3 regions of the Ruegeria sp. CRTD044 genome follow, and region 1 is predicted to be linked to each of the others. Evidence: riboswitches for the same ligand, from Rfam matches in the RefSeq annotation. Region 1 holds a riboswitch; each other region holds the start of a gene.
What was found. Region 1 has a riboswitch for cobalamin ahead of AC2FNL_RS16470 (hypothetical protein). Riboswitches for the same ligand answer to the same signal wherever they lie in the genome.

Region 1 (9,967 bases):
TTCAACGACTGCAGAAGCAGACGCGCAGGCAAGGTCTTGGCCGCCAGTGACATCTCGATGCTCAGCCGCGTCTGCTTCTGCGACAGCGACAGAAAATCAATCGTGGTCAGGCCGTTCATCCCCTTGCTTGTCGATCGAAACCGCATGGCTGTGGGGCGATCGAACTCGGCCACCTCGACCGCGACGTGGCGAGGCTTGCCACGGATCATGATATCGGCTTCCCAGCACGACCCGACCCAGTGACCCGGCATCTCGACGGTGCGTCGAACCTCGACACCGCGGCGCATCGCCATGCGCTCGAACCGTTCGAAATCCGCGACCATGTCGAACACCGCATCGATCGGCGCCTGGATATCTTCGCGTGCTGAAACCTGCATGTCGGCCTTTTCTGCTCGGTCAGGGTGTTAGTGTTTCGTCAGTCCAGCGTATCTGCAAGCCAGTTACGCAAAAGAAAATGCGCGATTGCCCCCTTCCGCGCCGGCAGAAGCTTGGGGTGCTCGCCTGCAAAAGCCTGCATCATCTCGGATTTGGTGACCCACATCGCGTCCTCGATCTCGACCGGGTCGATCGTGATCTCGCGGGACAGCGCCTGCGCTGCACACCCGAACATCAGCGACGACGGAAATGGCCAGGGTTGACTTGCCAGATAGCTGACGGGTCCGACCGGAACTCCGGCCTCCTCAATGACCTCGCGTCGCACGGCGGCCTCAAGGGTTTCGCCCGGTTCGACGAAACCGGCCAGCAGTGAATACATACCGTCGGGCCACCCCGGAGATCTGCCCATCAGGACAGAATCACCATGCGTGACCAACATGATCACCACCGGATCGGTGCGTGGAAAGTGCTGCCCGCCACAGGCCGGGCACAGCCGTTGCCACCCGGCCTGTGAAATGTTGGTCGGGTTGCCGCAGCGCGCGCAAAACCTGTGCGTCTCGTGCCAGCCGATCACGGCCTTGGCGGTGGCTGCCAATTCGGCGTCCCGGGCCGACAGCCGGGTCATGATCCGACGAAGCTCGGCGAACACGTGGCCCACGGGCAGCCCCGGATGCTGCTGTTCGGTTCGGTCCACGAACGCTCCAACGCCCGACAGGTCCAACCCGTCGGCAGACCAATTCGAAATGTCCATTGCAAACAGCGGCGCACCCGCATCACTGCGCCCCAGCAAGATCGGTTGGTCGATCGCCCCGCCGGGTCCGTTCGTAACCAGATCGTGGTCCATCGGAACCAAGGCCAACTGGTCCAACGCTTCGCCCATGACCAGCGGTTTGCCCCGCCACATCAGGATGCACCGCGCCGTGGTATCGGACCGTGCTGCCTCCAAAGCTCTGGCATCGGTACGGATCTGCGCCGCCCGGTCCAGTCCAGAGCCGCCAAATGTCACGCTTTCCGCCCGTTTCATGCCTGTCCCTTTGGAATTTGCACAAGGGCTGCCACGACTTGGGCACTGGTGCAATGGGAATTCACACTCGCAAAAAGCATCGTTGTCGCAAAGGACGCATGGAAGCCCTGACGATTACCTGTATTCTACCTTTAAGTGAAAACGTATGCACAACAGCACCTAAAAGAAGAAAATTGGCTCTGAAATCCTCCCTGCTTCAGGCACATCCCCACTTGAAAACCGCGCACATCCGGATTCTTGCAACGACCGATCTGCACATGAATCTGAGCAGTTTCGACTATTATGCGGACCGGCCGGAACCAAGTGTGGGCTTCACCCGAACCGCCAGTTTGATCCGCTCTGCACGTCAAGAGGCGGAAGAGGCGAATGCAACTGTCCTGTTGTTCGACAACGGCGATTCCCTTCAGGGGACACTTCTGGGTGACTGGGCGGTCGCGCAGACCGACGCGACCCACCCGTTGATGTCAGCCTTTGGGCGCTTGGGCTACGACGCAATTGCGCTGGGGAACCACGATTTCGGCTTTGGTCTGCCAGCTCTGGGCCGGATCGTTTCTCGGGCACCTTGCCCGGTTTTGTGCAGTAACATGCAGTGTCTGACCGGGGTAGCGCCCTGGCAGAAACAGGCAATCCTGACCCGTCATGTCCACATCAACGGCCATAGCATTCCTGTCCGAATTGGCGTGTTCTCGATCCTGCCGCCGCAGACGGTGAAGTGGGAAGCACCACAATTGGAAGGCCAGGTTGCAGCCGAGGATGCTGTCGCCACGGCGCGCCGGATGGCCGAGAAATTGCGTTGTCAGGGCTGTGACCTGATTGTGGCCCTTGCACATTCAGGGATGGGCGAGCCGGACGCCGCGCCGATGTCGGAAAATGTGGTCGCACAGCTTTCTGCACTGGACGGTATTGATGCAATCGTGGCCGGACACACGCACCTGACCCTGCCCGACCCAAGCGATGGTAACCCACGGCAGGTCAGTCCCGTGGTCATGCCCGGATCAGCGGGGTCGCATTTGGGGGTGATCGACCTTTCGCTTGCTATGAACGCCGCGGGAGAAGCGAGAATTGCTGGTCACAGCGCGCATCTGCGCGCGATCTGCCCGGGCGGGGCTGAAGCCGGAGATCGGGTCGTTCCTGAAGACCCTGAGATGGTCGAACTTTTTGCCGCAGCCCACAAAGCGACCCGCAAAGCCGCTGCCCAGCCGGTGGGCCGGATCAATCGTCCTCTGCATAGCTATTTCACCTTCTGCGGGGTGGATCACGGGCTGAACTTGGTCGCCGCAGCCCAGGCCGCGGCCCTGCGACCGGTTCTGGCCGGAACGGCCTTTGAGACTCTGCCAGTTCTGTCCGCAGCTGCACCTTCGAAATTCGGAGGCCGGGCCGGCCCAAGGCACTACACCGAAGTCCCGGCTGGCGATGTCACCGTACGGCACGTCTCGGACATGCATGTGTTCCCAAACCAACTGGCCGCCATGCTGCTGGATGGCCGCCAGATCGCCGAGTGGCTGGAGATGTCGGCTGCCCAATTCTCCCAACTCGGCGATAGCGACGAGCAGGTTCTGATCAACCCCGAGGGCACCGGGCACAATTTCGACGTGGTGCATGGGGTGACCTACAGGTTCGATCTGACGCAGCCCGCGCGATATGATTTGGGCGGCCAGTCGATCGACACGTCGCATTCCCGCCTGCGCGATCTTGCCTATCAGGGTCGCCCCGTCGATCCGGATGAACAATTCGTCGTTGCATCAAACAGCTACCGAGCCAATGGCGGCGGCAACTTTCCCGTCCCAGACCCGTCCCGCCTGATCCCGGTGCCGCCGCTGAGCCTTCAGGGTATCTTGCGCGACTACCTGGCGGGACGATTGGGTCCGGATCCGTTGGAAAACACCGCCCAAAGCTTTTCTTTTGTTCCGCAGGCGGGCCGGTCCGTGATTCTGAAGACCGGGCCAAGCGCTGCAAACTACCTGCACGAGCTGGACCACTTTGCGGCCACCACCGACGGGCAGGACGCGCGCGGGTTTCTTCGGATACGCCTGTCTTTGTGACGGGTTGCCAAGCGGCTGCGTGATGCCTATATCGGCGGTCGAGAGGTTGGCGCGGGCAAGCGCCTCGCCAACCTGGTCAGGTCCGGAAGGAAGCAGCCACAACGAGCCCCGCTTGGGTCGATGTCCAACCTCTCACTTGACGCCGCGCCGCGTATTCGGCCGGGTCAATCCAACCTCTGCATTTTGTCGTTGTTCCTGAAAACCGCGCTTACGGGCGAGTCAGGCGATCAATCGCGGCCAAACGGCACTGCTGCGGCGGGCGAAGGCGCCGATATGACCGATTTCGGACAGTCCGAAATCCTTGGCCTCCAACAAGTGCCGACGGGCGGTCGGACCATAGAGTTCAGCCAGCCGCCAGACGGCGGGCGGTGGCACTGTCTGGTCATCCTCAAACGCAATGATATCCGCCGTGGCGTTCGCCCGGCTCCAATCCGCCTGGGGAAGCGTGTCACCAAGTTCGGGCAGATAGCTGGTGGGCGATGTACACCACTTGCGCCATTGCCAATAGACGCCAGCCGGCAAGTCGGCTCCGAATCCCAGTAGTTTCCCTGGCAGGTACCCCAGGAGACGCACCAGAGGTGGCACATGGCCATACCAGAACAGAGTCGCCAAGCCCTTGTAGGGCCACGGGTGATCAGCCACCGTCACCAAACCTGCGCACACACAGATCATCCGGTCGATCTGTTCGATTTCCGGTTGCAGCGGACCCAGCATTCCACCGACCGAATGCCCGATCACCCACAGTTTTGCCTGCGGGTAGCGACGGCGCATCTCGGCACGCGCTGCGGGCATGTCGATCAGCGCCCAGTCCGCCATCGTGGCCTTCGAGTCCTTCAGCCGCCCGGTCAGCGAATGCTCGAAATCCCGGTAATCATATGTCAGGCAAGCCATACCGCGCTCGGCGGCCAGCCAGCGAGCAAAGTGCTGATAGTAGTCACGTGGCACTCCTGTTGCGCCGTTCAGGACCACAACGGTTTGCGGCTCGACCGCCGGAGTGTAAAGCCGCGCCGCCAGCTGGGTCTGGCCCGACGGAAACTGAAAGTCTTCCACGTCAACCGCGTGCTGCGAATCCAACATCTTTGCCTCCAAACACTCTGGACCGATCGGTCTAATACTTTGTGTCTGGACCATTTGGTCTAGGGCTGTCAATATTCGGCCTGCATGACCCAACGTCCACCAAACACCAAAGATCGCCTGATCGTGACTGCCGCCAAACTGTTCCAGCGCTCGGGCTATAACGGTGTCGGTCTGGCGGAATTGCTGGCCGAAGCGCAGGCCCCCAAAGGTTCGCTGTATCACCATTTTCCAAAGGGCAAGCCGGATCTGGCCCTGGCGGCGGCCAGTTGGGCCTCGGACGGGATGTTGAACATGATCGCTGCGGCATTCGACGACGCCGCGGATTTTCGCGACGGGGTCACCACCCTGTGCCACAAAATCGCGAAGCTGTTCGATACCTCGGCGCAATGGGAGACCTGCCCCATCGCCGCCACCCTGTTCGAAAGCCCCGACAACCGCGCGTTTCGGGAGCATGCCGACCGTCTGTATGAAAGCTGGATCATCGAAGTTCGAAACCACGCCGCGCGGCTCGGAGTTTCCGACCCCGAAAATGCTGCGGATACCCTGTTCATCGTGATGCAGGGCGGCTGGCAATTGGCCCGTGCCCGCAGGGATTCGAATGTGCTGCGCAGACTGCCTGATCTGTTCCCTTGGGACTCACTCCGGCAACCGGGCTGAAACCGTCTTGACTCGATCGCGGATACACCGCTAGCGATGAGGGGATGGTTCCCGTGCCGTTTCGGCCCGGGATGAAAAGGGAACACGGTGCGGTCCAACCCGGAACTCCGGAGCGGACCAAGGCCGCGACTGCCCCCGCAACTGTAGGCGGAGAGCGATGCCGAAAAACCACTGACCGCAAGGTTGGGAAGGTCGGCAAAGCAAAGACCCGCAAGTCAGGAGACCTGCCATCAAACGTGAAACCGAAACTCGGACGGGGTGTCCGGGCAGGGTCTGGCCTTGAAACCGGCGTCTGTCCAAATCCACCCCGCCCAGCGCGCGGAGGGCGCAACATGATTTGGAAGACCGACACCCATGAATTCGCGGCAACAATCTGCCAGCGCACCGGAAAGACCTGCCCGGCACTGGCGCGCATGGCACGGGCCATCGCGCAGGCAATGGCGACGGCGCAGGCCGCTACATCCCCCGACTTCCAAGTGGAAGGCAGCAGCGAACTGGCCCATTGCGAACATGGCTGCACGGCGCGGTTCGATGCACGTCCCGAACGGATCCGCGTGTATTGCGGAGCGGCCGCCGATACCCCGTCCGACTGCCTTGATACCTTTGCCGACATGCTGTTTGACGACCAGCGCGACGCCCTGCCCGCACAGGTCATTGGTGATCGACCCTGTGCGATGCTGCAGGCCACGGCGATCATGCCCGTGGTCAGGGCCAAGCGCGAGTTCCGCGCAACCGCCTGAAGGTCAGGTCGCCAGTGCCTCGCGCGCCGGGGCGATGGCCCAGTCCATCTGAGCATCGGTTTCGACCGCGCAGGGGCGTACGGCCCGCAGGCGTTTCAGGGCCTGTTCCGGCTGCTCGCCGCTTTCGATCATCAAGCGCAGAACAACCATGCCCGACCGCCCGCAACCGCCCCGGCAGTGGACCAGTACCCGCCCGCCGCCCGACAGCGCATGGCGGGCGGCGGCACTGACTTCGGGCCAGCGGCCGGATATCTCGGTCGACGGCGCCGAGAAGTCGGCGACCGGCAGATGCGCCCACCGACAGGCGCGCCGATGAATGTCACAGCCCAATTCGCCTGCACCCACAGAAACCAGTTCGGCAAGGGTTGTCATCGAAATCACCAGCCCCGGCGCCCAGGCTGAAATCAGGTCCAGGTCTCCCTCATAGTCGCCGCCACCGCCGGGAACCGAGGTCAGGGCCAGCGTACCGCCACCCACCTGCAATGCATGAACCACAAGATTTGTCATCAGACGTTCCCCCCGAAACTGGCTGATTGAACTTGATCCGCGCAGTATGCCTCACACCGCGCGCTCGCCAAAGCGAAAAACCTGCACCGGCGCTGTGGACGCGGGGCACCGGGAACTCTACCCTGCATCGTCAGTACGAATCCGTCAGAGCAGACATGACCACACAGTCCAGCCCCGCCTATCAGGTTCTCGCCCGAAAATACCGCCCGGAAACCTTTGCCGACCTGGTCGGTCAGGATGCCATGGTGCGCACGCTGAAAAACGCGTTCGAGGCGGACCGGATCGCGCAGGCCTTCATCATGACCGGCATCCGCGGCACCGGCAAGACGACCACGGCCCGGATCATCGCCAAGGGCATGAACTGCATCGGCCCCGACGGCAATGGCGGCCCAACGACCGAACCCTGCGGCCAGTGCGAGCATTGCGTGGCCATCATGGAAGGTCGCCATGTGGACGTGCTGGAAATGGACGCCGCCAGCCGCACCGGCGTGGGCGACATCCGCGAGATCATCGACAGCGTGCGCTATCGCGCCGCCAGCGCGCGCTACAAGATCTACATCATCGACGAAGTCCACATGCTGTCGACCAGCGCCTTCAACGCGCTGCTGAAAACGCTGGAGGAACCGCCCGAACACGTAAAGTTCATCTTTGCCACGACCGAGATCCGCAAGGTTCCGGTCACCGTGCTGTCGCGCTGCCAACGGTTCGACCTGCGCCGGATCGAACCCGAAGTGATGATCGGCCTGCTGCGCAAGATCGCCACCGCCGAGGGCGCGGAAATCTCGGATGACGCGCTGGCCCTAATCACCCGCGCCGCCGAAGGCTCGGCCCGGGATGCGACCTCGCTGCTGGACCAGGCAATCAGCCATGGTGCCGGCGAAACCACCGCCGATCAGGTGCGCGCGATGCTGGGACTGGCCGACCGGGGCCGCGTTCTTGACCTGATGGACATGATCCTGCGTGGCGATGCGGCCGGGGCCTTGACCGAACTGGGCGCGCAATATGCCGAGGGCGCCGACCCGCTGGCGGTGCTGCGCGATCTGGCCGAAATCACGCATTGGGTCTCGGTGGTGAAGATCACCCCTGACGCGGCAGAAGATCCCACCGTCTCACCCGATGAGCGCACCCGCGGACAGCAGATGGCCGAGGCGCTGCCGATGCGGGTGCTGACCCGGATGTGGCAGTTGCTGCTGAAGGCGCTCGAGGAAGTCTCGGCCGCCCCCAACGCCATGATGGCCGCGGAAATGGCGGTGATCCGCCTGACCCATGTGGCCGATCTGCCCAGCCCGGAAGAGTTGATCAAGCGCCTTCAGGACAGCCCTCCACCGCCCGTCGGCGGGCCGGGGGGCGGCGTTCCGGTCGCCGGAAACAGCGCCCCGCCCGTGACCGCGACGGCCTCGGCCCATGCGCCGGCCCCGCGCGGTGCGGGCGGTGCGCCGACGGCGGCGTTGGCTCAGGACGTGCAGACCGCGCTGGCGCGTTATCCAACTTTCGAGCATGTGGTCGAGCTGATCCGCGCCAACCGCGACGTGAAGCTGCTGGTCGAGGTCGAAAACGGCGTCCGCCTCGTCTCGTACCAGCCGGGCCGGATCGAGTTCACGCCCACCGAAAAGGCGCCCACCGACCTGGCCGCGCGGCTCGGGTCGGCGCTGCAGCGCTGGACCGGCAATCGCTGGGCGGTCTCGATCGTGTCGGACGGCGACGCCCCCACCATCGCCGAACTGCGCGACGCGGCCGAGCTGGCGCTGAAGGCCAAGGCCGAAGAACACCCCCTGGTGCAAGCGGTTCTGACACAGTTCCCCAAGGCCCGCATCACCCGGATCGAAACCCCCGAGGACCGTGCCGCCAAGGTCGAAACCGAAGCCCTGCCCGAGGTCGAAGACGAATGGGACCCGTTCGAGGAAGACTGATCATCCGCGCAGAAGGCGCGCTGCCCTTGTGAAGGACGCGGACGGCCCGTATTTAGGCCGCAAATCGAATGACAGGAGACATACAGATGCTCAAAGGACTCGGCGGTCTGGGCGACATGGCCAAGATGATGAAATCCGCGCAGGAACTGCAGACCAAGATGGCGCAGATGCAGGAAGAGCTGAACACCATCATGGTCGTCGGCGAATCCGGCGCGGGCCTGGTCAAGGCCACGGCCTCGGCCAAGGGCGAGCTGAAAGGTCTGGACATCGACCCGTCGATCTTCAACAGCGACGACAAGGAAGTGGTCGAGGACTTGATCCTGGCCGCCATCAAGGATGCGCAGACCAAAGCGGCCGAGCGGTCACAGGAAGAAATGGCCAAGCTGACCGAAAGCATGGGTCTGCCGGCGGACATCAAGCTGCCGTTCTGATCGTCGCCCCTCAAACCCCCGCTGCCAAAGCCACGCAGGACAGGCCATGAGTTCGAACAGTGACATCGACGCCCTGATCGACCTGATGGCCAAACTGCCGGGGCTGGGCCCGCGCTCGGCCCGGCGGGCGGTGCTGCACCTGATCCGCAAACGCGCCCTGCTGCTGACGCCGTTGTCGGACGCCATGCAGCAGGTCGCCGCCACCGCGCGCGAATGCCTGAACTGCGGCAATGTGGGCACCACCGACATCTGCGACATCTGCAATTCCGAAGACCGCGCCACCGGAGAGTTGTGCGTGGTCGAAGACGTGGCCGACCTGTGGGCGATGGAACGCGCGGGCGTGTTCAAGGGCCGTTACCACGTGCTGGGCGGAACGCTCTCGGCTTTGGACGGCGTCGGCCCGGAAGACCTGCGCATTCCCCGGCTGCGCGATCGGGTGACCGCCGAAAACATCACCGAAGTGATCCTGGCCCTGAACGCAACCGTCGACGGCCAGACAACGGCCCATTACATCGCCGATCAGCTGGAGGGCCAAGTCCGTCTGACCTCGCTGGCGCAGGGCGTGCCGATCGGGGGCGAGCTGGACTATCTGGATGACGGGACGATCACCGCAGCGCTGCGGGCGCGTAAAGAACTGTAGCCGCCGCGTGCTGCCTGCAAGCAGCACGCTCTCGCCCCACCTCGATTGCAAGGTACGGCTTTACCCATCGGTCAGGTGTAGGCACCCGAAGAGTAGGTCAATTCATAGGAATGGCTGTAGATCTCGAAGACTATCCCGAACGGATCCTCGACATAGACCATGCGGTAGGGTTTCTCGCCGGGGTAGTAGTACCGGATAGGCATGCGTTGCTTCCCGCCGGCCGCCACGATTTTTGCCACCAAGCCTTCGACATCAGGATCCTGGACGCAGAAATGGAACGTTCCATTCCTGCGAAAGTCGATGTTGTTTTCCGGCGCGTAGTTCCCATCAAACTCAAAAAGCTCGATCCCGATACGATCGGCGGTCGCCAGATGCGCGATACGCAGTTTTTTCCAGTTCGGGCCAAACACGTCCGTGCACATCACGCCGATGTCCGTGTCATCCTCAACCACGTCGGTTGGCGGCATGATCACGTAAAATCCCAAAACCTCGGAATAGAATTTCACAGCTTCGTCCACGTTCGGGACGGACAACCCGATGTGAGAGAATGTTCTTGGATGTTGA
Region 2 (9,967 bases), on a different contig from region 1:
ATGTGACCGCTCGTATATTTCCCATGGTTGCTCGGCTTTTGCCACATCCGATCCCGCCCGGCAACGGCCAGCCCGGCAAAAATTGCAGGCCGCGACAAAAGTTGCCACTGCGCTGACCGGCCATCCAACGCCATGGCCGGCGGAAATTTCAGCAACCCTCTGGACGTTGTTCTGGAAAGCTGCTAGAACCGCGCCTGCACCACGTCAAGTAATTGAAATTGCTTGAAAAGGCGAGTTGGCGGAGTGGTGACGCAGCGGATTGCAAATCCGTGTACACCGGTTCGATTCCGGTACTCGCCTCCAACTTTTTAGCCTCGCACTGCATCGCTGCGCTCTGGTCCTAATAAAAGTCGACTGGAACAGTTTGTTGATACGAAACGCCAAAATACGTGCGGAGATGGTTAGCGCAGCCGAGCTAACCAATAATTGCCGGGCAAGGATTTAGTCCGTGCTGGGGCACCGCCTACGCACTCGACCCACGCAAGACACACCCGGAAAGGGCGTGCCTCTTACTGACCGTCCGATCAGACCGCGCTTCTACCTTGCGGAATCACCTCGTACCCCGGCTCTTCCGGTTCATCGTCCTGCATCTCGGCCGGAAAACCGGGCGCGGTAATGCTCAGCCCGGTTGCATCCTCAAGCCGTCGAATGACATTGGGCGACAGCTCGCGCTCGCCATAGCGGGCGATGGCGTCGTCGAATATCTTGATCATCAGGGGGTTCATTTCCAACGGCACGCCGGCGCGGTCGGCGACCTCCTGGAACAGGCCGATATCCTTTTTCACCAGATCCATGGTGAAGGAAATATCGCGCGAGCCGTTCAGGATCACCTGGCTTTCGGTCTCATGCACGAAAGACGTGCCGGACGAGATCTTGATCGCCTCATAGGTGGTGTTCAGATCCATCCCGGCGGCCTTGGCGGTCACCAGCGCCTCGGCGCAGGTAATCAGGTTGGCGGTGGCCAGATAGTTGGTTAGCACCTTCAGAACCGAGGCCGTGCCCAGATCGCCGGTATGCAGAATGCGCCGGCCCATCGCCGTCAGGAACGGCAGAATCCACTCGAACGTTGCCCGGTCGCAGCCCGCGAAGATCGAGATATTGCCCGTGGCCGCCCGGTGGCACCCGCCCGAAACCGGGCAGTCCACCGCCGCCCCGCCGCGCTCGATCACCATGGCCCCCAGGCGTTTGACCTCGGCCTCGTCAGTGGTGGACATCTCCATCCAGATCTTGCCGCGGGTGACCTCGGGCAGCATCTGCCGCATCACCGCGTCCGAGGCAGCGGGCGACGGCAGGCAGGTGATGACCGCATCGCAATCGCGCATCATCTGCGCCGGGCTTTCACCGGCCTTAGCGCCCTTGGCGGAGAACTCCGCCACAAGATCGGGGTTAAGGTCGTATACCGTCAGGTCGATACCGTTGCGCAGCAGCGACCCCGACAGCTTGCCCCCCACATTGCCCAAACCGATGAACCCGACCTTCATGTTCTGCCCTCCTGCAGGCGCAATTTCGTTGGCCCGAGTATTTCCGTTGCCCACCGACAAAAGAAACGAATAAAAAGTCAGTTTAGATGCAAAAAATTTTGGTGCTGAATGGACCGCCTGCCCAATCCGGCCTGGCTGCGCAGCTTCGAGGCCGCTGCCCGCCACCTGAATTTCACAACCGCCGCGCAGGAACTGGGCCTGACGCAAACGGCGGTGTCGCTGCATATCCGCTCGCTCGAGGCGGACCTCGGGCAGCCGCTTTTTGCCCGCAACGCACGACACCTGTCGCTGACGGAGCTGGGCCAGTCCTATGCGCTGACCGTGCGCCGGGCGTTGTCGGATATCGCGCTATCCACCAACAGCTTGTTCGCCCCCGCCTCGCGACAGGCGTTGACCATCCGGGCGGCGATATCGTCGATGACCTACTGGATCGCGGCCGAGCTGCCCGCGTTCAGCGCGCAGCACCCCGAGATCCCCGTGCGGCTGGTGTCGCATATCTGGAACGACTCGGCCGCGCCTGCCGATGTGGACGTGGAAATCCGGCTGGGCTATGGCGACTGGCCCGGTGTTGCGGCCGACCGGCTGTGCTCGGAGCGGCTGGTGCCCATCTGCCGGGCGCAGGACCCGGCGCCAGACCTGCGCAACGGCCCGTTGATTCACATTCTGGGATACGAGGACAACTGGGCGCGGTACGCCGAGGCCACGAGCATCGACCTGCCCGACCGCCCCGCGCGCCATTCGGCGGATACGACCGTCACGGCACTGCAACTGGTGATGGCCGGCGCGGGCTACGCCACCGTTCTGGAGCGGTTCGCGCTCAACGCCATCGCCCAGGGCGCGCCGATCCGGATTGCGGGGCCGGCGATTCCCTTTACCCAGTCGCACTACCTGATCCGCAGCGTCAGCGCGGCGCCTCCGTCCATCCCCGCCCAGTTGTTCCTCGCGTGGTTGCGCGACCGATTGGCCGGTGATGCCGCGGATTGACCCCGGCAAGTCGCTTTTTCGATCCGACGCAAAGCACTTGCCCCTGCGCGCTTGACAACCCCCCTGCCCGTACCGCATGTCGCTTGCGTTGGTGTCTGTGCAAGCAGATGAAAAGGGAATGCGTCAGCGGTTTTCCGTCAAACGCAGCCGCCCCCGCGACCGTGACCGGAGAGGGTGCCCAAATGCCACTGGCCGCAGGCCGGGAAGGCGGGACATCCGACAGAGCACCGCTCTGACATCCGCAAGCCGGGAGACCTGCCAACGCCCGAAGACAAACCGGACGGGGTGTTCCGGTGTCGGGCCCATGTCCGCAACGTGGCCCGCGCATACCCCGTCCCCCGACAACCGAGTGAGGGGGGATGAGAGACGTGACCGAAACCACACCAGTCGAGCTGCTGGTCTGCACCACCTGCCGACGCGGGCTGCCCATCGAGGACGACGCCCAGCGCCCCGGCACGCTGCTGCACAAGGCGCTGGCCGCCGCCGACCTGCCCGAAGGCATCACCCTGAAGCCGGTCGAATGCCTGTCGAACTGCGATCAGGGTTGCTCGATCGTTCTGCGCGGCGGGCCGTCGCGCTGGACCTTCGTCTATGAGAACCTCAACGAATCCGACCATGTCGAGATCATCGTCGAAGGCGCCACCAAGTACCTGGCCGCCGATGATGGCCTTGTGAAATGGCGCGACCGCCCTGAACATTTCCGCAAGAACTGCGCCGCCCGCATACCCCCGATTGGAGCCTGAGCATGAGCACCCTCGAAAAACTTCCCGTCACTGTCATCACCGGCTTTCTCGGCTCGGGCAAGACCACGCTGATCCGCCACCTGATGTCCGAGCCGCAGGGCAAGCGGCTGGCCGTGGTGGTCAACGAATTCGGCGATGTGGGCGTCGATGGCGAGATCCTGAAAAGCTGCGCCATCCCCGATTGCCCAGCGGAGAACATCATGGAACTGGCCAATGGCTGCATCTGCTGCACCGTGGCCGACGATTTCATCCCCACGATCGAGGCGCTGATGGCGCTGGACCCGCGTCCCGATCACATCCTGATCGAAACCAGCGGTCTGGCCCTGCCGAAACCGCTGCTCAAGGCGTTCGACTGGCCCGATATCCGCTCCAAGATCACTGTGGACGGCGTGATCGCCCTGGCCGATGCCGAGGCCGTGGCCGCGGGCCGTTTCGCCCCGAATGTCGCGGCGGTGGACGCCCAGCGCATGGCCGATGACTCGATCGACCACGAAACGCCCCTGTCCGAGGTGTTCGAGGATCAGATCTCGTGCGCCGACATCATCCTTCTGACCAAACCCGACCTGGCCGGCCCCGAAGGCGTGGCCAAGGCGCGCGAGGTCATCGCCGCCGAGGCGCCGCGCCCCCTGCCCGTAGTCGAGGTTGCCGAGGGCGCGGTGGACGTGCGCGTGGTGCTGGGACTGGAAGCCGCAGCCGAAGACGACATGGACGCCCGCCCCTCGCATCACGATGGCCATGACGACCACGAACATGACGATTTCGAAAGCATCGTTGTCGAGTTGCCCGAACAGACCGATCCGGCGCAGTTGGTCGCCAAAATCGAGCGTCTGGCAAACGAGCTGAACATCCTGCGTGTTAAGGGCTATGCCGCCGTTCAGGGCAAGCCGATGCGCCTGCTGGTTCAGGCGGTCGGCGCGCGGGTGCGGCACCAGTATGACCGCCCGTGGAAGCCGGACGAAGAGCGCCGCTCGCGCCTTGTTGTCATCGCCGAGCATCACGACATCGACGAGGCTGCGATCCGCGGCATCCTGACGGGCGTCACCGAGGCCGCCGAGTAAGCACCGATGCACGTCGTCTTTCGCGAAAGCCACGGGCTCGAGGAAACCGAGACCCCGACCGATCTGGGCCAGAGCCCAGCGGATCTGGTGGTGCTGTCCTTTTCGGACAGCGATCTGGGTGCCTTCGCAGCCGGATGGCATCGCGGCGGCGGGCCCGAGGGGCGGATGCCCTCGTTGCGGCTGGCCAACCTGACGGCGCTTAAACACCCGCTGTCGGTCGATACCTATGTCGAACAGACGCTTCAGGGCGCCAAGGGCATCCTGATCCGGCTGATCGGCGGCGTGCCCTATTGGTCCTACGGGTTGCAACAGGTGCTGGCTCTGGCGCAGGCCAAAGGCATCGCGCTGGCGGTGCTGCCCGCCGACGGGCGCGAGGATACGCGGCTGGACGACTATTCCACCCTGCCGGTCTCGACCCTGCGGCGGCTGGCGCATCTGTGCGATACCGGCGGCGAGGTCGCGGCCCAGGCGGCGCTGGCGCAGATGGCGCTGGCGGCGGGGCTGTATGCCGGTCCGGTGATCGGGGCCAAGACACTACCCGACTGCGGTACGTGGTGCCCGGATCGCGGCGTGATTGCGCCCGAGGACGCATTCGCGGGCGAAGGTCGGCGCATCATCGTAACCTTCTACCGCGCCTACCTGACCTCGGCCGATACCGCGCCGGTCGCGGCCCTGATCCGGGAAATCCGCGCGCGGGGTCATCAGGCGGTGGGGCTGTTTGGGCCCTCGCTCAAGGCGCCTGCGGCGGCTAAATGGCTGGCCGAGAACATCCCCGCGATGGCACCCTCGGCGATCATCAATGCCACCTCGTTTTCGGGCAAAGGCGCGTCGGGCACATCGCCCTTGGACGTGGCGGGCGTGCCGGTGTTCCAGGTCGCGCTGGCGACCTCGCGCCGCAAGGCCTGGGCCGAGGCCGAACGCGGCCTGTCGCCTGCCGATCTGGCCATGCATGTGGTGCTGCCCGAAGTGGACGGGCGCATCTCGGCCGGTGTCGCCTCGTTCAAGGAACCGGGCAAGCGCGACCCGCATCTGGAATATTCCCGCTTCGCCCACCGCCCCGAGCCCAACCGGATCACCGCGATCGTCGACCGGGCGATGGCCTGGGTGGGCCTGGCCGAGAAACCAAAGGCGCAACAGGTCCCCGCGCTGGTCCTGTCCACCTATCCGGGCAAAGACTGGCAGATGGCCCATGCGGTGGGGCTGGACGCGCTGGCCTCGGCCGAGGCGATGCTGTCCGACCTGCAGGGCGCGGGGTATGACACCGCCCCCGCCGAACCGATTGCCGAGACTCTGCTGGACGCCCGGATTTCATGGCCGGTCTCGGCCTACCGCGCGGCGCTGGCGCAGCTGCCCGAGACGTTGCGCGCCGATCTGGAAACCGTCTGGGGCAAGCCCGAGGATGACCCGGCCTGTGCCGATGGGGCTTTCCACTTCATCGCCTTGCGGCGCGGCAAGGCGTTGGTGGTGCTGCAGCCCGAACGCGGCACGCCGGAACTACGCGACGACGAATATCACGACCTGTCGCGCACGCCCCGGCACGGCTATGTGGCCTTCTACCTGTGGCTTCGGCACGGGTTGGGCGCGGATGCGCTGATCCATATCGGCGCACACGGCACGCTGGAGTGGCTGCCGGGCAAATCGGTGGTCCTGTCGGCGGAATGCTGGCCCGAGGCGCTGATCGGCGATCTGCCGGTGATCTATCCGTTCATCGTGAACGACCCGGGCGAAGCCGCGCAGGCCAAGCGCAGGATCGGGGCCGTCACGCTGGGCCACATCCCGCCGCCGATGAAGCAGAGCAGCACGCCAGACCGTCTGGTGCGGCTGGAATCACTGCTGGACGAGTTTTCCAACGCCGACGGGCTGGACCCCAAGCGGCGCGACCGGTTGCAGGCCGATATCCGTGACGAGGCCCGCGCCATCGGGCTCGAGGCCGATCTGGGGCTGGATCAGGCCACCAGCACCGCCGAGGCGATCACCCGCATCGACCGCTTCGTCTGCGACATCAAGGAAAGCCAGTTCGGCGACGGCCTGCATGTCTTTGGCCGCGCGCCGCAGGTCGCCGGCAATTTCGACACCGCCGCCTCGGCGCAGGCCGAACGCGCAGCCCTGCTGGACGCGTTGGCCGGCAAGCGGATCGAGGCCGGCCCGTCGGGCTCACCCTATCGCGGGCGCACCGACGTGCTGCCCACGGGCCGCAACCTGTTCACCACCGATCCGCGCTCCGTCCCCACCCGCGCGGCCTATGCGCAGGGCGTGAAACTGGCCGAAGAGCTTGTGCGCCGCCACCTGCAGGAGGAAGGCGATTACCCCAAGGGCCTGATCGTCGATCTGTGGGGCTCGGCCACGATGCGCACGGCGGGCGAGGAATTCGCCATGACGCTGCACCTGCTGGGCGTCAAACCGGTCTGGGATCCGGGGTCGGAGCGCGTGAGTGGGATCGAGGTTCTTCCGATCACTGACTTGGAGCGCCCGCGGCTGGACGTGACCTTGCGCGTCTCGGGCCTGTTCCGCGACGTGTTCCCGACCCTGTCGGCCCTGTTCGGTCAGGCGGTCCGGGCGCTGTCCGAGCGCGACGAGGCGCCGGACTGGAACCCTTATGCGGGCCAGCCGCCCGCCGCCCGCGTCTATGGCCCGGCGCCGGGCAGCTATGGGCTGAACATGACCCACCTGTCGGAGACCTATACCGACGAGGGCCGCGCGCAGGCTGGTCAGGCCTGGCTGGACGCCAGCGCCTTTGCCTTCGAGGGCCAGCACATCGCCCACGACCCCGACGGGATCACCCAGCGCGTGGCGCAGGCCGACAGTTTCGTGCACCTGCAGGACCTGACCGAGACCGACCTTCTGCTGGCCAATGACTATGCCACGCATGAGGCCGGATTTGCCGCCGCCAAAAAGCTGACCGGCGGGCAAGCGCAGCTGTATCACCTCGACAACACGAACCCCGAAACACCCCGCGCCCGCACCCTGCCCGAGGAAATCAGCCGCGTGGTCCATGCGCGCGCTGCCAATCCTGACTGGATCGCCGGGATGCAGCGCCACGGCTTCCGCGGCGCGGCCGAGATCGCGGCGACGCTGGATCACATGGCCTCGTTCGCACATCTGTCAGGCAGCGTCGCCCCGCATTTGTTCGACCTCTACCACGATGCCACCCTGGGCAACCCCGTGGTGGAGGCGTTTTTGCAGCAAGCCAACCCGCAGGCCCATCAGGCCATGCAGGACAGGTTCCGCGCACTTTATGAGGCCGGGTTGTGGAACACCCGCCGCAACTCGATCCGCGCCGATCTGGAGGGGTTGGGATGAGCGCCCCGGTCGTTCAGGGCTGGTGCCCCGGAGCCCACCGCCCGATGATGTCCGGCGACGGGTTGGTGGTACGGGTGCGCCCGCGTCTGGCCCGGCTAAGCGCCGCGCAGACGCTGGGGCTGTGCGATCTGGCCCTGCGCTTCGGTAACGGCACCATCGACCTGACCAACCGCGCCAACCTGCAACTACGCGGCGTGGCCGAAGACGATCACCAGCCACTGCTGGCCGAGTTGTCGGCGCTGAACCTGCTGGACGCCGAACCGGGCATCGAGACCCGGCGCAACATCCTTGTGGCTCCGCTGTATCAACCGGGTGACCCGACCGCACGCCTGACACAGGCATTGATCGACCGGCTGGGCGATCTGCCCGCCCTGCCCGCCAAGTTCGGTTTTGCGGTGGATACCGGCGAGGCACGGCTGCTAGCCGGGGACTCGGCCGATATCCGGTTGGAGCGGGGAGCTTCGGGCCTGATCCTGCGCGCCGACGGGGCCGAGACCGGCCGTTTGGTGACCGAAGATGAGGCGATCGATCGCGCCATCGACCTGGCCCGGTGGTTTGCCGAGCGCTTCACCCCCGACACCCGCCGCATGGCCCGCCTGATCGCGACGCAGGCCCTGCCCGAAGAATGGCAAGGCCACGCCCCCGGCCCCACGGCACCGGCGCTACAACCCGGCAAAAGTGTAATCGGCCCGATCTACGGCGCGGCCTTCGGGCAACTGCCCGCCGCCGATCTGCGCGCGCTGGTCGAAGTCTCGGGCGCGACCGCCCTGCGCGTCACGCCCTGGCGGCTGTTCCTGCTGGAAGGCGGGGCGGCGCTCCCGGCCCCGGCCTTCGTCACGGACGGCGCCGGCCCTCTGTTGACCACCGACGCCTGCCCCGGCGCGCCATTCTGCCCGCAGGCGCACGCCGAGACCCGCGCCATCGCCCGCGCTTTGGCCCCGCGTGTGTCCGGCAGCCTGCATGTCTCGGGCTGCGCCAAGGGCTGCGCGCGCATGGGCGCGGCCGATCTGACGCTGGTGGGCCGCGACGGGCGATTTGATCTTGTAAAACACGGCCGCGCGGGGGATGAGCCCCTCCAGCGCGGACTGGATCCCGAAACACTGAAGACCATGGACCTGACCTGATGCCTTATGAATACGAAACCGACGGCGCGGCGATCTACAAGCAATCCTTCGCCACGATCCGGGCCGAGGCCGATCTGGTCCGTTTCGACCCCGATGAAGAGCAGGTCGCCGTCCGCATGATCCATGCCGCCGGGATGGTCGGGCTGGAAGAGTTCATCCATTTCTCGGCCGGCTTCGTGCGCACCGCCCGCACCGCGCTGGAAAACGGCGCGCCGATCCTGTGCGACGCGCGGATGGTGTCCGAAGGCGTCACCCGCTTTCGCCTGCCCGCCGACAATCAGGTCATCTGCACCCTGCAGGACGAGCGCGTGCGCCCTCTGGCCGAGAAGATGGGCAATACCCGCTCGGCCGCGGCGCTGGAACTGTGGCGCCCGCATCTGGAGGGCGCGCTGGTGGCCATCGGCAACGCGCCCACGGCGCTGTTTCACCTGCTGAACATGCTCGAGGACCCCGACTGCCCCCGCCCCGCCGCGATCATCGGCTGCCCCGTGGGCTTTGTCGGCGCGGTCGAATCCAAGGACGCCCTGTGGGAGGCCCAGCCCGTGCCCAGCTGCATCGTCAAGGGCCGCCTGGGCGGCAGCGCCATCACCGTCGCCGCGGTCAACGCCATCGCAAGCCGGGCGGAATGACCATGGGCACGATCTATGGCGTGGGCCTCGGCCCCGGCGATCCCGATTTGATGAGCGTCCGGGCCGACCGCCTGCTGCGCGGGGCGAAACACGTGGCCTATTTCCGCAAGCACGGCCGAACCGGGCAGGCGCGCAAGATCGTGAACGGGATGATCCGCGACGATGCGGTCGAGTTTCCCATGGAATACCCGGTCACCACCGAAATCCCCGTTACAGATCCGCGCTACAACGCGCTGCTGTCCGAGTTCTATGAACACTGCACCGCGCGCTTGAAAGAACTGGCCGATCAGGGCGAGGACGTGGTGGTGCTGTGCGAGGGAGACCCGTTCTTCTACGGCTCGTTCATGCATCTCTACAGCCGCCTGCGCGACTTGGTGCCCGTCGAAGTGGTGCCGGCGATCACCGGCATGTCGGGCGCGTGGACGGCCTCGGGCGATCCGATCACCTGGGGCGACGACATCCTCACGGTGCTGATGGGCACCCTGCCCGAAGAGGTTCTGGCCGACCGCATGGCGCGCACCGACGCGCTGGTGGTGATGAAGATCGGCCGCAACATCGACAAGGTAAAACGCGCGCTGAAAACGGCGGGCCTGTTTGACCGGGCCTGGATCGTGGAATACGCGCAGATGCCCAACCAGACCGTTCGCA
Region 3 (9,967 bases), on a different contig from region 1:
ATCGTTTTGCACGCGCCGCTTCTTCAGTTTGAAGGAGCTACGGTTCCAGACGTTGTTCCCAATGTACTTCTCATTGATCAGGATTTGATGCACGGTCCCGCGGGTCCAGGCGCGATCGAGGTCCGTTAGAATGCCGCGGGTATTCAGAGCCTCGGCAATTTCGGTTTCGGACTTTTGGCCTTCAACGAAGGCGAGGAAGATTTCTCGGACGACGGCGATCTCCTCTGCAGGGCCTGGGACTAGGGTGACGCGATCCGTCTGAATGCTCTTGTGCTCGCCGCGCTCCAGGATGCCTTTCGCGACCCCATGCTCGTCGATCAGCATGCGCCGCAGGCCGAAGCCGGGCGGACCGCCTTGGCGATAGCCCAGTTCGATCAAACGGCTTTGACCGATGAAGACCTTTTGCGAGAGTTCCCGGCTGTACTCGCCTGCCATGGCGCGCTTGACGCCTTTGACGATGGTGGAGACCGGGCTGCCGTCGTTTTCGAACTGCTCGGCGCAATAGATGACGGAGATGCCGGCGCGTTTGCAGATGTACTCGTAATAGGCGCTTTCGTCCGCATCCTGAAACCGACCCCAGCGGCTGATATCGTAAACGAGCACCGCTTCGAAATCGGCTTTGCCGGATTGAATATCGTCGATGAGCTGCTTGAGCCCATCTCGGCCCTGGATCCTTAGACCGCTCTTTCCCTCATCCGAATAGGTGCGGACGATCTCGATCCCGCGCTGCTCCGCGTAATGCGCGATCGAGTCAGACTGGTTCTCGGTCGAATAGCGTTGGTGCTCGGTCGACATCCGGACGTATTGAGCGGCGAGCCGAGGCTGCGCTCCCTTTGGCGCCATTGCGCCTCCGTCATGTCCGTCCCTCCAGCTCAAGAACCGAGCCTTTCATTTTTCGCCTTCGGCAAGTCACGGGAAATGCCTGTGATTCCATGGTGCCGAAGCATAGACGCGGAGGTTCGGAAAAATGTTTCCTAAGATGGGCAAGACTTTTCCAGATGACGACGAACGAAAGGTCGATCGATTAAAATACCAAATGGCAATTGCAGCGGCGCTGAAGCATGAGCTCGGCGGATCTCATCGGGCGATCAAGATCGTGATGCGCTGGACGGGTGTCTCGGAGCGAACGGCCAAGAACTGGCTCGCAGGCTCCCACGGTCCGGCTGGAGAGCATCTGGTCGAGCTCATGCGGAATTCGAACGAGGTGTTGGCTGCGGTGCTTGTGTTGTCCGGGCGAGGCGAGTTGAAGATTGGGGCGGGACTTCACGAAACTCGCGAGGCCCTTCTTCAGGTGCTCAATGTCTTGGACGGCCTTCTCGGAACTTCCGAGGCAGGGGCGGGTGAAAGCGAGTAGGCGGTGTTTCGCGCCAGGTGCGCGGCACTCCTGAGTAGAGTGACGTTCAGTTCGAAGTCGCTTCGCTCGATCAAAACCGAGAAAATTCAAAAAGTTAGAAAATCGCCCGGAGTTCGCAGGGTGTTCCCGTGTGCCGCCATTTTAGTAGAGACTGGTTCGCATTGGTCTCCCAGCACCGCCATTACCCATTGATATGGCTAAAATAGTGAAGGGCTTGCTTTCAAGTTCTACACTTTTGCTGCGCGCCTTCGCCGGTGCTCCGCCAGCTTCAAGCACCGTTTGGCAGATGAGCTGCTCTTGCCGGGCGGTGACATCGAACGTCTCAGAGACCAGCCTGTCACTCAGCACTGTCTGGGGTGGGCCAGGTGACGGCATCCACCGACAGCAAAGGCGCGCTCATGAGGCGCAATCCGCATCTTCCGAAGACGCAGCCATCGCGGCTGGAATGCGGGCCAGTGTTGCGTGGCGAAGCCCGGCCGGGCAGTCGACCGAGTTGCACCATCCATCGCGCAACTGCTGGTACAGCCGGGCGAATTCCACCAATGCCCCGGTCTCTTCAGACGTCAGGCCGCCAAACAGGTAATATGCCTTGCCCGGCGCGTGATAGGCGACGGTACAGGGCCGGTTGCACCCGGCCATGCAGGCGGCACCGGAAACGTCAAAACCTGTCAAACCGTCGTCTTCGGCCAGCGCGGCGCGCAATCGTCCGATCAGGTCAGGTCCGGGGCGTACGGCTGCACCCTTGGGTCGGCAAGATAGGCAAACCGCGATGTGATGTGTTGATTGTCGGTTCATTTCGCCCTCCGCGAAATCGCGGGCCGGACAGGGAACCAGTCATGTCAGCGGCGTAAGCCGAAAATGCCATCTTGGCCTCCTTCCGGGACACCCCGCCCGGGTTGAGTTGCGTTTGATGATGGCAGGTCTCCTGACTCGCGGTGTATGGCTTGCCCCGCCTTCCCAGACCTATCGGCCCAGTGGCATCCGGGGGTCGCACACCGCCCACAGTTGCGGGGGCAGTCACGGAATTGGCGTCAGAACGGCGCCGCACCGTATTCCCTTTTACCCGACCGCCAAAACGATCGGGAACCATCAGCGCCAATCTCATCAATGAATCGGGCTGCACTGTCAACGACGTTCTGAGCGGCTGCGTGATCGAGGAATCCAAGCGCCCGTTCAGCACCAGCTGAGCGATAGGCCGTGCAGCGAACTACGGTGTTTCAACCAAGTGGATTCGGATAGCCCGGAAGGTCCGGAGACACAGCGGCGCAAGCGGGTAGATGGCAAAACCTCTGTGAGCGGCCTCGCCTTTTCCCTTTGAATGCAGAATCCTATCTTCGGCAAACGTACGAAAATTTACGCGCGGAAAAATCATTGATTTATCCTGTAATTGATTCAAACATACGAATTCGACACAACTTTAGCTTTACCTCCGTTGTTGTCGCTGTCGCCCGTTTCGTCGGGCCCTTCCGACTGCTGGAGTGAGTGCTGGCGGTCGGAAGGCATTTCACGAAGATCAGCGTTGGGAGGACGCGGTGCCCGGACTTAACGTACGATCCCTCCCTCGAAAGTTCGCACCGGCTTTTGCCCATGACGTCATTGCGTCAGCACGCTTTGTTCACGGTCCCGGGGATCAGCAGAAATCCTGTCTGCCAGCCACGTCATTGGCGACAGACTTTTTTGGAACGGGAATTACCAGACCGGGGTATGCTCGAATGACTGCATAGACGTAAGCGCGCGAAAAAGAGGCCACATATTCCACATGTATCGACAAACCCAAAAGGAGAAGAAAGTGATTAACAAAGTCATGATGATTTCAGGCGCGACGTGTTTCGCACTACTAGCGGCCTGCGACGATACGAGCACGTCAAGTGCATCCGCCGAACTGACGCCCGCTCAACAGGCGTGTCTGCGAGACGTGGCCAAAACAACCAACAATTCGCAAGTGGTCGTGCTCTCATCCGCGTTCAGCGAGGCTGGAACACAAGTCACCGTTGGGGTTGGAGAGGATCGGGCTCCGTGGAATTGTATTGCCTACAGTGATGGCGCGACAGCCGGTATTGAGTTCCTGGGCGACGAAGGCGCGTTGTGACCGGTTTGATGCGTAGCCGAAATCGGCTGCGCAGCGCTGGCTTGATACTCTGAGGTCCGGCATGGTCTGCAGAATAACCATCATCGCGTTTGCGACCCTTTACCTGTTGGCGTTGTTTGCGTTCCTGACCGGTACCTTTGGCTGGTTCGGACAGGAACGAGACCCGTTGTCCGGCGTGTTCCTTTTGCCGCTGGGACTGCCCTGGGTACTTGCCGTGGACCTTTTCTCAGAGGCCGCCAAACCGTGGCTCGCGGCGATTGCACCGGTGCTCAACCTGCTGGCACTGGTTTTGATATGCAGATGGGCACGCGGTTTGCGCCAGAAATGAAGGCGGAACTCTTTCCCGCAAAATTGGAGGAAAACATGGGAAAAGTGATCTTGGGGCTTGTGATCGGGCTCATCCTCGGCGTGGTTGGAGCGATGACCTTGGGCGGCGGGGCCGCGATGGGTGTCGGCGTTGCGACAGGCTTGTCCGCCGGTGTGTGCACCACATTGAAGGGAGCCCAGGCCGAGAACCTGATCACCGCCGAGCAAGCAGATCAGATCCTCAATCGCGTGAATTTCGAAATGGCGTCATTGCAAGGAATTGAAACGACGGACGAGATCGTCGGCAGCGCACAGGCATGCGACGAGTTTCTGGCAGAGTTGCGGGAAGCGCAGTGAGGTTTCTGCTCACCGGAAACATAACATTTACGATAGACCGACAGAGGACCTGCTTATGAAACGCAGTTTTTTGAACCTTCTAACTCCCGCCCTTGCGATCAGCGGAACAGCCGCCCTGGCCATGTCAGACGCCGACGACGCGTGTATCGACCATCTGCGGCAGGTCGGTGGACCGGACGGTCAATCCGGCACGATCGAAAGCTCACAGTTCTCGGAAGCCGGCACGCTCGTCATGCTGCGTGACGCCGGCGGAACACTTTGGCGCTGCATTGCGTACAAGGATGGAAGCATTGGCGAGATGTCGGTTGTCGAGGCGATGGATGATGGTGGCGGAGCCATGGACGGCGCTTCCGGGTCTACAGGTAGCCAGCGCGTCAAATTCGATGCCGGGTCCACCGGCGCCGAGCTCGTCGGCCAACTCGCGCCAGGCGCATCGCAGCAATACGTTCTTGGCGCGAAAAACGAACAGTTTCTTTACGTCCGAGTTGCTCCGCAAAATGGCTCTTTGGACTACGTCATTCGCAACCCCGATGGGTCTGAATTGTTGGGATTGATGTCTGCGGACAAGGAGTATCGCGGACAGCTTTGGCAATCCGGAGATCATGTTGTCGAGGTCATCAACCGCAGCAACTCTGCCGTCGACTACAACGTCATTTTTGGAATTGAATAGGGGATCGCCCCGAAACCATGAAACGCATTTCCAAAAAATAGGAAAGCAGATGAACTCCAAGATCCTATTGGTGATCGGCGCGGTCAGTGTCTCTGTGCTTGCAGGATGCGGTGAAAGTGGCGGATCAGTGGAAGCAAGTGCACCAACCGTGGGCAGTTCCAGCGATCTGTCGTCATTTGAAGGCGCAAGAGCGGGTCAGGCTGAAATGGGCATTCAAAGTCTCGGGTTTGAACTCATCCGAAGCGAAGGGCTGACCTCGTACTGGTTCAACAAGGAGACCGGTGCCTGTGCTCGGATCACGACATCTGAGGGAAGATACTCGGACGTAGCGATGCTGCCGTCAGGTGACTGCTGACACGCATTCATCAATCCCAAATCTTCAAAAAGGAGCTTCAACTTGCATTTCGACCTGGCACATGCGGCGATAACCGTTGTCGCCTTGATCATCACCAACCTGGCCTTGAAATCGGCCGGCGTGATCAACGAAGAAAACAAACACCAATGGAACTGGAAAGTTGTTCTGGCCTACTTTGTGGTGGTCTTTATCATCAATCTGGTGTGGCCGATCTAAGGCTTCAGGGCGGCAAGCCAACCGCCGATCTGACCTGGTTACCGTGAACGCGCCTCTTGGCGGGACTGCCGGCAGGAAAAGCGTGAGCATCGCTGGCTGAAAACAGAAAGGAATACGCATGCGGTTTTTGACGTCCCTCATATTCATCGGTGTTCTGGCAACCGCGGCGAATTCTGACGTCACCAGTCGAAACGGTGGCCCAAGCAACAGACAGATGCTTTCTAAGGGCAGCGACGGAGGCGTCGATGGCATCGCTTTCTTTCGCCCAGTCCTAAGCGGCGTTTTGTATCGCTCTGGCTTCAAGGGCGGCGACAAGGGCAGAACGGGCTTGAGTGACGCTCAGCGCGAAACACTTTGCGATGAAGGGTTTTCAACTGGGTTTTACGCGGATTTCGGCAAGAACACCGAATACGGCCGCACCAGCTGTGGGAACGGAGCCTTTGACTATCAGAGCGCCAGATCGTCCCGACCTAGCACTGTCATGGCCACCATACACGAGGTGATTGAGAATCCTGGAAAGGGTCCTGTCCTGGTGCACTGTATGTGGGGCGTTCATTCCTCAGGCGCGTTGTCGGCAATGGCACTTGTTCAGTTTTGCGGTTGGACGGAAGAAAGGGCCAAGGAATATTGGAATGATGCCCGAAACGGGGCCCCATGTTCGGGCGGGTGTGACCAGTGGATTGACTCCAAATTCTCCAACTTCAGTGTCGACCCCAGTTTGAAGATCTCCGCCGAACAACAGGCCGCGATTTGCCCCAAATGATATCGGGAGGACTATCTAAATGAGGTTCAATCTTCTGGGGTCACTGGCTTTAATTGCACCCACTGCCTTGTGGGCGAGCGACGATGTTCGTGGAGAAGCCACGACATTTGATAGTCCCAATGGTGTTACGGAACGCTGCATTCGGATCGAAAAAGTCCCAACGGGCGCGTATCAAAAACGCGATCTTGAGGAAGAGACAGCCTATTGCGAGATTGATTTCTATGCCCCCGAAATTGCCATTTGCCCCAAAACCTGGAGCACCAGCCCAGGAATGGCCGTCTACGATATTTCGGAAGGACCCTACGTGGGGAACCGTTCCGAGTTTGAGAGAAACGCTTGCAAAGAGGGCAAGTCGGCAAAAGAACTGGCCAAGGGCAGAGTGGCCAAATTCAAATCCACCATGAACCAAAAGGGTACAAGCGGAACGTTTTCCACCTCGTCGCTGCTCTACTACCATTTCTCCAGGTATTTCGACGCGACGGTGAAAATTCCGGTGGCGGTCTGGCGCAGCATGGACGCTCAGGCGCATCTTACCGAGGTTGCAGAGCCCGGCCTTGCGATTTCCGGTGGATCTCATGGCGGGCGCATGAACCATGAAGGCTGGCGGGTCTTCGTGGCTGCGGATGCCAACCCGAACTCATACCAACCGACGGATGATCTGTTCACCGCAGATCGAACGCAGATTTACGGTGTCCTGCTTGATAGCCCGGGTCATCGCTACGGCTCGGAAATCAACGGCACCCGTAAATCCGGTTGGGGCAAAGGCCAAAATCGCGATTTTCAGGAAACACCCGCTTTCCTGGCCTTGCGGTCGTCAAAACCCTTGCCCGAGGCCATTGCAGAGGGCGTCAGGGAAGGCCGAAAGGATCGGCAGATCAACAAGGACCTCGGGCCCGATGTCAGCGACCAACAGATGGCATTCTGGATGCAGGAGCTTACCGAGATTGTTCTGCTCGACTTCATTTTCAGTCAGCAGGACCGTGTGGGAAACATTGATTTCACGCCCTACTGGTATTGGGTCGAGGACGGAAAACTCAAACACAAGAAAACGAAGCACCATCAGCCAAATGATGGAGACGTTCCCGCCGACGCAATATTGATCCGTCGCAGCAATCTGAACGACAACGATGCCGGTGGGCGCGTCGAATATGCCAACTTTGCAAAATCCACTCAGATGCTGGAGAAAATGAGGCATTTCTCTCCAAACACGTACCGGCGCCTGGTTACGTTGAACAGCGACCTTCAAACGCAAGGTCCGGTTTACGGCTGGTTGTCACAAAGCTTTGGGCTGTCGGACCGTCAGATTGCGCAGGTCGTCAAAAACACCGCGCTGGCAACATCCATCCTCAAGAGCAATTGTACCAATGGCGATCTGGTGTTTGACTTGGACCCTGTCGCATTCTTTTTGAACAATAATACCGAGGCGGAGGGCCTGGACTGCAATGATCCGTAAGCGTTCGATCACTGTCGCGGCGTTCGTTTGGACGGTCGTGCTCGCCTGCAAAGCGGCCGCTTTGGATGTGATCGTCATATCGGATCTGAACGGCAGCTATGGCTCGGTCAAATATGATGCCCGCATCGAAAAGGCGATCAAGCGGATAATCGAGATTGATCCCGATCTGGTGATTTCGACCGGCGATATGGTCGCTGGACAACGCATCCCCAACCTTTCAGACAAACAGGTCAGAGAGATGTGGAAAGCGTTTCACAGGGCGGTGTCAGACCCGCTGGAGGCTGCCGGAATTCCATTTGCGGTCACGCCAGGAAACCATGATGCCTCGGCCTATCGCGGGTTCGAGCGCGAGAGAAAAATATATGCCGAGGAATGGGACCCCAGAAAGCCAGAAGTCAACTTCCTGATGTCGGATGACTATCCGTTCTTCTACGCGTTTGAAATGCAGGGTGTAACCTTTGCGTCTTTGGATGCCACGACCCTTGGGCCACTATCCGGGGATCAGCAGGACGAACTTGAGCAACTTGGGGCAAATGGAGACCCGATTGTCACTTTCAGCCACCTCCCGCTGTGGCCTTTCGCGATCCAGCGCGAACGCGAAATCATAGGCGACCCGACGCTTGAAAAAATCTATCTGCAAAGCGGTGTCGTTCTGCATCTGTCTGGCCACCATCATGCTTTTTACCCAGGCTGGAAAGATGGCGTGGCCTATGTTTCGCAAGCTTGCTTGGGCGGTGGCCCGCGGCGGCTAATCGGTGATCGCGCCAGATCACCTCACAGTTTCACACATGTCACCTTCCAGCCGAACGGAGAGTTTGGGATAGCAGTATATCGAGGGCCGGATTTCGAAAGGTCGGTCGACTTCAAGTCGCTCCCGAAAGAGATCAAATCCCCGAATGCGGTGTTGAAACGTTTAGACCTTGTGAAGTGACTAGAGGCTGAGTTTCAACTCAACTTTTTCAGGGACCAAATCGTTTATCATCTCTTCGATGCGGGCTTCGGAAAGCCCACCCGAAGTAATGAAAAGCAATGAAATTCGGGATTTGCCGGGAACATGGTGTTTTCTGATCAGCTTCCAGCCGGCGTCTGCGGCCATTGCTTCAATGGCGCTGCTGACGTTCAATGAGTGCTCCTCGTCCGAAGCCTTAAGCGATATTTCAACGCCCTTGTTTCGCCCTCCGAGCCAAATGAAACACCAACAGACAACCGCCACCAGTGTGGCCATCAGCGGCAGGCCCAATCCGACAGCAAGCCCAAGAACGGTTACGACGATCAATTCGACAGTGTCTATCGGATCATCCAAATTGGAGCGAAATCTGAGCAATGCGCCGATGCCGAAGATAACGAACCCGATCATTGACCCGTGCTGGACGACAAGGAACCCCACCGCCATGCCGATCAGCGCATACAGGAAGAAGAGCCTGGGCATTACTATGTCGCCGACACTTCTACGGGCTTTGCGCCGCACCGGATGAAAGACGATCAAGCCGGCCAGAATGATCGTGACCAGCACATCAAGAGAAAAGAAATACAGTTCCTGTTTGCCGCGAAACTGGATCCATCTGCGTTCGATCAGAATTTCCGATTCCGATGCCCCGGCAAGCATCGTTGCCGGGTCGATTTGCGACATCGCCGCAGCGGGCAACAGCAGCATCAACAACACAGTCACAAACGGGAAAATCGTATTCAACTCATCGTCCTTCCTGCTTGTGCCCAGACAGTACACGTCATCACGCGCAAATCGCGCCCCTTACAAGTCAATCCCAACAAGGAGGATCAGGTAAAGAGTTCAAAGCGCATTCTTCCGACATCGCAGACAAGTTGTGATACGAATGCGATAAAGAAGTGTGTTCCACACACGAGAAAACCGAAGGGCAGAAAGCACGTGTATCCGTCAAAACCTGAAGTTTCACGGCGCTTGTGCAAATTTGGAAGATCCGCTCTTGCAGCCAGCTTACTAGCGGCAGCGTTTTTGCCTTGGACCGGAGCTGCCTTTGCAAAAAGTGCTGATCTGATTTTGGTCGACAGATTCAAGGTGGCGGACAAATCAGGGGGGTTTTCAGAACCTTCCGGTTTGTCGCTGTCCAACGCTGAAGGCTTCCTGTGGTCTGTAAGCGACGCTGAGCCCAAACTGCACCTCCTTGGAATCGACGGAGTATTGGGAAACTCCTTCCAGTTGCCGTCTTTGGCCGGATCAGATTTGGAGGGCGTCGCGTCGCGAAGAGATGGGTCGGTTTTGCTCCTTCAGGAAACCGATCGATCAATATTGGTCGTTCAACCAACCGACCCTATCCAACTGACAAGGGTCCCACTTGCCTCCCTCAAGGGGTACCCGGCCGCTGCCGAACTGCTTGTCGGCAACCCACTGAACAAGGGGCCTGAGGGCATCACCGTCGATCCGGAC

Region 2: linked by a shared signal. The riboswitch ahead of AC2FNL_RS04650 (DUF1636 family protein) and the one ahead of AC2FNL_RS16470 (hypothetical protein) in region 1 are both predicted to bind cobalamin.
Region 3: linked by a shared signal. The riboswitch ahead of AC2FNL_RS02210 (DUF1636 family protein) and the one ahead of AC2FNL_RS16470 (hypothetical protein) in region 1 are both predicted to bind cobalamin.

The regions. Positions count from the first base shown of each region.
Region 1 covers NZ_JBXWSP010000019.1:46,255-56,221, forward strand. Annotated here, with positions in the region: gene AC2FNL_RS16440 (SRPBCC family protein) at 1-377, opposite strand, end outside; gene nudC (NAD(+) diphosphatase) at 416-1,399, opposite strand; gene AC2FNL_RS16450 (5'-nucleotidase C-terminal domain-containing protein) at 1,612-3,441, shown strand; RNA gene ffs (signal recognition particle sRNA small type) at 3,481-3,579, shown strand; gene AC2FNL_RS16460 (alpha/beta hydrolase family protein) at 3,661-4,518, opposite strand; gene AC2FNL_RS16465 (TetR/AcrR family transcriptional regulator) at 4,603-5,175, shown strand; cobalamin riboswitch at 5,206-5,421, shown strand; gene AC2FNL_RS16470 (hypothetical protein) at 5,508-5,915, shown strand; gene AC2FNL_RS16475 (protein-tyrosine phosphatase family protein) at 5,919-6,422, opposite strand; gene AC2FNL_RS16480 (DNA polymerase III subunit gamma/tau) at 6,578-8,332, shown strand; gene AC2FNL_RS16485 (YbaB/EbfC family nucleoid-associated protein) at 8,419-8,763, shown strand; gene recR (recombination mediator RecR) at 8,810-9,403, shown strand; gene AC2FNL_RS16495 (lactoylglutathione lyase family protein) at 9,475-9,967, opposite strand, start outside.
Region 2 covers NZ_JBXWSP010000004.1:350,520-360,486, reverse strand. Annotated here, with positions in the region: gene AC2FNL_RS04670 (protein-L-isoaspartate O-methyltransferase family protein) at 1-2, opposite strand, end outside; tRNA gene AC2FNL_RS04665 (tRNA-Cys) at 230-303, shown strand; gene AC2FNL_RS04660 (NAD(P)-dependent oxidoreductase) at 525-1,481, opposite strand; gene AC2FNL_RS04655 (LysR family transcriptional regulator) at 1,590-2,465, shown strand; cobalamin riboswitch at 2,538-2,742, shown strand; gene AC2FNL_RS04650 (DUF1636 family protein) at 2,825-3,208, shown strand; gene cobW (cobalamin biosynthesis protein CobW) at 3,211-4,266, shown strand; gene cobN (cobaltochelatase subunit CobN) at 4,273-7,566, shown strand; gene cobG (precorrin-3B synthase) at 7,563-8,690, shown strand; gene AC2FNL_RS04630 (precorrin-8X methylmutase) at 8,690-9,319, shown strand; gene AC2FNL_RS04625 (precorrin-2 C(20)-methyltransferase) at 9,316-9,967, shown strand, end outside.
Region 3 covers NZ_JBXWSP010000003.1:244,172-254,138, forward strand. Annotated here, with positions in the region: gene AC2FNL_RS02200 (recombinase family protein) at 1-843, opposite strand, end outside; gene AC2FNL_RS02205 (hypothetical protein) at 980-1,354, shown strand; gene AC2FNL_RS02210 (DUF1636 family protein) at 1,751-2,149, opposite strand; cobalamin riboswitch at 2,253-2,460, opposite strand; gene AC2FNL_RS02215 (hypothetical protein) at 3,114-3,443, shown strand; gene AC2FNL_RS02220 (hypothetical protein) at 3,505-3,771, shown strand; gene AC2FNL_RS02225 (hypothetical protein) at 3,768-4,106, shown strand; gene AC2FNL_RS02230 (hypothetical protein) at 4,162-4,776, shown strand; gene AC2FNL_RS02235 (hypothetical protein) at 4,826-5,131, shown strand; gene AC2FNL_RS02240 (hypothetical protein) at 5,174-5,347, shown strand; gene AC2FNL_RS02245 (hypothetical protein) at 5,466-6,110, shown strand; gene AC2FNL_RS02250 (hypothetical protein) at 6,130-7,563, shown strand; gene AC2FNL_RS02255 (metallophosphoesterase family protein) at 7,553-8,494, shown strand; gene AC2FNL_RS02260 (DUF4956 domain-containing protein) at 8,495-9,253, opposite strand; gene AC2FNL_RS02265 (SdiA-regulated domain-containing protein) at 9,581-9,967, shown strand, end outside.